2 regions of the Frateuria edaphi genome follow, and region 2 is predicted to be linked to the other one. Evidence: riboswitches for the same ligand, from Rfam matches in the RefSeq annotation. Region 2 holds a riboswitch; the other holds the start of a gene.

Region 1 (3,138 bases), 130 kb from region 2:
CGCCGAAGCCCGGATGCGCGCCGCCCTGTTCGGCCAGCTCGCAGGACTGCTCCAGCGCCTGGAAGTAGATCTCTTCGGCGATGCGTGTGGACAGGGCGAGCGCCTCGGCCGAGTCGAACGGCAGGCGCAACTGGAACAACACGTCCTGCAGGCCCATGACGCCCAGGCCCACCGGACGCCATTTCCGGTTGGCGCTCTTCGCGCTGGCGATCGGATAGAAGTTGAGGTCGATCACCCGGTCCAGCTGGCGCACTGCCGTACGCACGGTGGTGGCCAGGCGCCCGAAGTCGAACGTGCCCTCCGCGATGTGACGCGAGAGATTGATCGAGCCCAGGTTGCACACTGCTGTCTCGCCCGCGCCGGTGACCTCCAGGATCTCGGTGCACAGGTTGGACAAATGGATCACGTTGTCCGCCTCGGCCGTCTGGTTGCCGGTGGCGTTGCACCGATCCTTGAAGGTCATCCAGCCGTTGCCGGTCTGCGCCAGGGTGCGCAGCATGCGCGCGTAGAGCTCGCGCGCCTTGATCGTCCTGGCGGCGAGACCGGCGGCCTCGGCCTCGCGGTAGGCGTGCTCGAAAGCCACGCCCCACAGGTCGACCAGCTGCGGCACGGCCTTCGGGTCGAACAGCGACCAGTCGCCGTCGGCTTCGACCCGTCGCATGAATTCGTCCGGGATCCAGTTGGCCAGGTTGAGGTTGTGCGTGCGCCGCGCCTCGTCGCCGGTGTTGTCGCGCAGCTCCAGGAACTCCTCGATGTCGGCATGCCAGGGCTCCACGTACACGCAACACGCGCCTTTGCGCTTGCCGCCCTGGTTGACCGCGGCGACGGAGGCGTCGAGCGTCTTCAACCAGGGCACCAGGCCGTTGGAGTGGCCGTTGGTGCCGCGGATCAGCGAGCCGCGCGAACGCACGCGCGTGAACGAGAGGCCGATGCCACCGGCGAACTTGGACAACTTGGCCACGTCCGTGTACTTGTCATAGATCGCCTCCAGCGAGTCGGCCGGCGAGTCGAGCAGAAAGCAGGAGGAGAGCTGCTCGTGCGCGGTGCCGGCGTTGAACAGCGTCGGCGAGCTGGGGATGTAGTCGAGCGCGGAAAACAGGCGGTAGAGCTCCAGCGCCTCGCCCACGTCGTTGCCGCCGAGCGCGCAAGCGATCCGCATGAAGAAATGCTGCGGCGTCTCGATGACCTTGCGCATCTGCGGGTGTCGCAGCAGGTAGCGGTCGTACACGGTGCGCAGGCCGAAGTATTCGAAGCGGCGCGTGGCCACCGGGTCGATCGCGTCATTCAACTTGCGCGCATGCGCGGCGACGAAGTCGCGCAGCCGTGCGTTGAGCAGGCCCAGCTCCGCACCGCGTGCGATCGACTGCGAAAAGCTCTGGATCTCCTGCCCGCGCACTTCCTTGTCGATGTAGGCGCCGAGCAGCCGCGCGGCAAGCTGGCCGTATTCGGGCTCCTCCGCGGTGAGCGCGGCGGCGGTGCGGATCGAGAGCTGGTCCAGCTCCGCCGTGCTGGCGCCGTCGTACAGGCCGCCGATGGTCTTGAGCGCCACGCGCAGCGGATCGACCGCGTGCAGGCCGTCGGCGTTGCGTGTCACCGCGCGCACGATCTTGTTGACGTCCACGCTTTCGGTGGCGCCGTTGCGCTTGGTCACGCGCATTTGCGCGGGGCTGTGCGGCGGGGTCAGGGCAAAGCCGTCGTCGACGGACGGCGCGGCCGTGCTTTCGCGGGAAGCGGTATCGAGGGTGTCCATGCGGATCTCCGGGAGGGAAGCCGCCGCGCCGGTACGGAGGAGAACGCACCGACGCGACGGTTCCGAAAACGTCAAACGCCTGCTCCCGCGCGCAGGGCCTGAGGGCTCGCTTCCGATGGACGGCACGCCCCACGCGGGCGCCAGAACGCCCGCATGCAACGCGCCTCCCCGCGGAAGCGGTCACCCGCGCCGGGCCGCATCAGGGTCGGACGGGCGCGTCTCATGCGACGCGACCGCCGGCCCCTGGGGCCCGGCGTGCCGGCAGGTCTTCGGACTTCGCGGACGCGGGTCGGTCGACCCACCTACTTGCCCTCGCTTCCCAGGCGCTGCGGCCCAGTGCATGTGAGGACGTTCGTTTCCGCTTACCGCTGCGGGGCAGTTCCGGATTTACACCGGATTCCCTTTTAAGCCCGACCGACAGTCGCGTCTGGACGGGCACCGACGGGGCACAACATATCGGGGCTTTGGATGCCGGTCAACCCAAGATTTCGTGTTTGGCGGCCGTGGGCAGCGCGCATCCCCTTTGACACCTCCCCGTGACCGGAAGAAGGGCCGAAGTTGCACGGCGCCTTCTCTTACGCCTTGCCCTGCGCGTGCAGGGAAGGCCGGCAGGCGGATGGGGCGCTAGCGGCACCCGGGTTCCGGCGCAACGCTGCGCTCACTTGTCCGCCACGGCGCGCTGCCTATCGTCGCGGGCCATACCCAGCCACAGCGGGAGCGGATGATGGCCACGACGAAGACCGCCAAAGGCGGCAACGGCACCGGCAAGGCGGTAGCGAAAGAACGCCAGGTGCAATCGCGCATCGACGCCAAGGACAAACAGAAGCAGGCATCGAAACCGGCAAGCAAGAGCGCCGCGAAGAAACAGCCCGGCCAGACCAGCACCCGCGCCAAACCGCGCCCGCCGTTGCCCGAGCAACACCTGAGCAAGCCGGGCAAGGAAGCGAAGCTCAAGCCGCGCCCGCAATTCCAGGCGCCCGACTACCGCGGCAGCGGCAAGCTCCAGGACATGGCGGCGATCATCACCGGCGCCGACTCGGGCATCGGCCGCGCCGTGGCCGTGTTGTTCGCGCGCGAGGGTGCGGACGTGGCGGTGGTGTACCTGTCCGAGGACGAGGACGCGCGCGAGACCATGCGCCACGTTGAGAAGGAAGGTCGCCGCTGCCTGCTGATCCGCGGCGACGTGAAGGACCCGGACTTCTGCGAACAGGCCGTGCAGCAGACGGTGGACGAGTTCGGCCGTCTGGACGTCCTGGTCAACAACGCCGCCTTCCAGGAACATGCCGACGCGCTGGAAGACATCACCGAGGAGCATTTCGACCTCACCATGCGCACCAATATCTATGGCTATTTCCACATGGCCAAGGCCGCGCTCCCGCACCTGCGCG
Region 2 (3,138 bases):
TGCGGTCGGTGCCAGCAGCGCGATCGCTTCGGCGCTGCGCGCCAGCGGCAGCTGACGAAGCTGCTGGGCGGTGATCACGGTGCGCGAATCGACGCCAGTGACGTCGATCGACGGCAGCGAGTTGGCCGTGACGGTGAGACCTTCCAGGTTCTGCGCATTCTGGGCGCCGTCGAAGGAAACATCCGTGCCGGTGCTGACCTTGACCGTGACGTTGTTCCGGGTCGAGACCGTCTGGCCGTCACGCATCAGCGTGACCGTATACATACCGACCGGCAGCGAATTGGCGCTGTAACGACCTGACTCGTCCACCGTCACCGTGCGCGCGATGCCCGACTGACCGGTGATCACCACGGTTTCACCCGCGGCAACCGGCGCACTACCGAAAATGCTGCCGGTCGTGGCCTGACCATAGGCGAGGCCGGTAAAGCCCAAACCCAAGGCCAGAGCCACGGTAAGAGCGCTGCGACGAGGCTGGGCCCCGTGCTGAAGGTAACGCTTATTCATTAACAGATCTCCCCAGATCGACTCGAAACGAGTCCAATAAAAGCTCACGTGCCCACAGACGGCACGCCAGATGACCCCGACGAAAGCCCCGCTTCCCGTTGGCTGGCTTGGAACTATCGCCCGCCCCCCCGATCAGGGCTTTGTCTGATCCGCAATCACGCAAAGCGATGAGTTGCTCTTGGAACGTAGCGCCCGCCGTAACGGTATGTCAACTTTTTTTTAGCGTTCCCATCCCAATTCCAGAGCGATGCGGGCTTGGCACCGGTGGGCTGAAGTTCCTACTATTGCCTGGTTTCGGGTGTCCCTGTTGGCCCAAGAGCTGGCGGGATGAAACGGGAAGCCGGTGCGTTGTGCGATGCACAACAATGCCGGCGCTGCCCCCGCAACGGTAAGCGAGTCGAACGGACGGCACCACGCCACTGTGCCCATAAGCATGGGAAGGCGCCGTCCGGCAGGCACAGAGCCTGCGCCCGCGAGCCCGGAGACCGGCCCGAAGCATTTGCCTGGTGGACCTGCGGTGGGCGGGCCGGACCTCGTGCGTGGCCTCGCGCCTGCCCGTCGTTCCCCCTGCCTCCGGCCGCCAGCTCATCCACGCTTGAGGCCGTGCGTGGGCGCGCGGCCAAGGAACGCACACATCCATGAAGAAGACACTGCTTGCCGTCGCCCTGTGCGGCAGCTCGTTCGCCGCGCTGGCGACCGGCACCTCGGATCCGGTCGCGCTGTCGCCGGTCATCGTCACCGCCACGCGCACCGCGATCACCGTCGACGATGCGCTGTCGTCGGTCAGCGTGATCACCCGCGAGGACATCGATCGGCTGCAGCCGGTCTCGCTGATCGACCTGCTCCAGGGCCTGCCCGGCGTGACCTTCGCCCAGGCTGGCGGACTCGGCCAGCAAAGCTCGCTGTTCCTGCGCGGCACCAATTCCTCGCATACGCTGCTGTTGATCGACGGCGTGCGCGTGGGGACGGTGAGCGCCGGCATTCCTGCCTTCGACCAGCTGCCGCTGGACCAGATCGAGCGCATCGAAGTGGTGCGCGGGCCACGCTCGAGCCTGTATGGCGCCGACGCGATCGGCGGCGTGATCCAGATCTTCACCCGGCACGGAACGCGCGATGGCGGCCTGGCGCCATCGCTGCGGCTGGGCGCCGGCAGTCGCGACTACGCCGACGGGCAGCTCGGGCTGGCCGGCGGCGACAAACACGCCTGGTACAACCTGAGCCTCGGCAGCCAATACACCCGCGGCATCAACGCCTGCCGCGTGGGTGCAGGCACGGTCTTCGCCGGCTGCTTCACCGACGAGCCGGACGCCGATGCCTACCGCAACCGCAATGCCCTGGCCAACGCCGGCTACCGCTGGGACAACGGCACGGAGCTGACCGCGACCTGGCTGCGCAGCGACAGCCGCGCGGAGTTCGACGGCGCTCCCTACGGCAACCAGCACCACAACCGCCAGCAGGTCGCCGGCGCGCAGTTGGGCTTCGATCCGCTTTCCTCCTGGAAGGTCACCCTGGCGGCCGGTCAGAGCCTGGACGAACAGCACACCGACAACGACGGCGTGTTCATGCGCTACGGCAACTCGCGCCGCAACCAGGCCTCGTGGCAGAACGACCTGAGCCTGGCGGACAACCAGTTACTGACGCTGGGCGTCGACTGGCAGCGCGAGCACCTGTCCAGCGATACCGGCTACCTGGACGACAGCCGCAGCGACACCGGCGGCTACGTGCAATACCAGGCCAACTTCGGTCGCCACGAAATGCAGCTGTCGCTTCGCCACGACGACAACCAGCAGTTCGGTGGTCATACCACCGGCGCGGCGGCGTGGGGTTACGCGTTCGACCACGGCCTCAAGCTGTCAGCCAGCTGGGGCAGCGCCTTCCACGCGCCGACCTTCAACGACCTTTACTACCCCTACGGCAGCGGCAACCCGGACCTGCAGCCGGAAACCTCGCGCAGCGCCGAACTCGGCCTGGCGCAGCAGCAGCGCGACTGGCACTGGGCGCTCAACGCCTACCAGACCACCATCGACCAGTTGATCTCGCTGGATGCCAATTACTTCCCCCGCAACATCAGCCGCGCGCGCATCCGCGGACTGGAAGCCCAGGCCGGAACGGCGCTCGCCGGCTGGCGGGTTGAAGGCTACCTGACGCTGCAGCGGCCAGAGAACCGCGATGGCGGTGCCAATGATGGCCACCTGCTGCCGCGCCGTCCCGAGCGCACCGCGCGGCTGGAGCTCGACCGCCGCTTCGGCGCGTTCGGCGTGGGCGCCACCCTACTTGCCGCCGGCGCGCGCTACGACGACCTGGCCAACCGGCACCGGCTGGGTGGCTATACGACCACCGACCTGCGCGCGAGCTACGCGTTCGCGGACGACTGGCAGGTCGAGGCACGGCTGGCGAACGCGTTCGATCGGCACTACGAAACCGTCTACTACTTCAACCAGCCAGGCCGCAGCTGGTATCTGACGCTGCGGTACACGCCCGGGGGTTGAGGTTCCCGCGAGCCTGCCCCATCCGCCCGTCGGGCATCTTCCTCCGCAGGCGGGGGAAGGACCCGCCTCATCCGGCCCTGCCTTTCGGCAGGGGCCGGACTTCAGGCACATCCTCCGCCGCGAGCACCCGGCATAACGTGCCGCA

Evidence for each region. Region 2 has a riboswitch for cobalamin ahead of btuB (TonB-dependent vitamin B12 receptor). Riboswitches for the same ligand answer to the same signal wherever they lie in the genome.
Region 1: it holds a riboswitch for cobalamin, as region 2 does, so the genes downstream of both, LQ772_RS00375 (ribonucleoside-diphosphate reductase subunit alpha) here and btuB (TonB-dependent vitamin B12 receptor) in region 2, are expected to answer to the same signal.

Annotation. Positions count from the first base shown of each region.
Region 1 covers NZ_CP088251.1:69,812-72,949, forward strand. The annotation lists gene LQ772_RS00375 (ribonucleoside-diphosphate reductase subunit alpha) at 1-1,750, opposite strand, end outside; cobalamin riboswitch at 1,994-2,208, opposite strand; gene LQ772_RS00380 (SDR family oxidoreductase) at 2,475-3,138, shown strand, end outside.
Region 2 covers NZ_CP088251.1:3,705,910-3,709,047, reverse strand. The annotation lists gene LQ772_RS17125 (TonB-dependent receptor) at 1-504, opposite strand, end outside; cobalamin riboswitch at 784-1,012, shown strand; gene btuB (TonB-dependent vitamin B12 receptor) at 1,143-2,993, shown strand.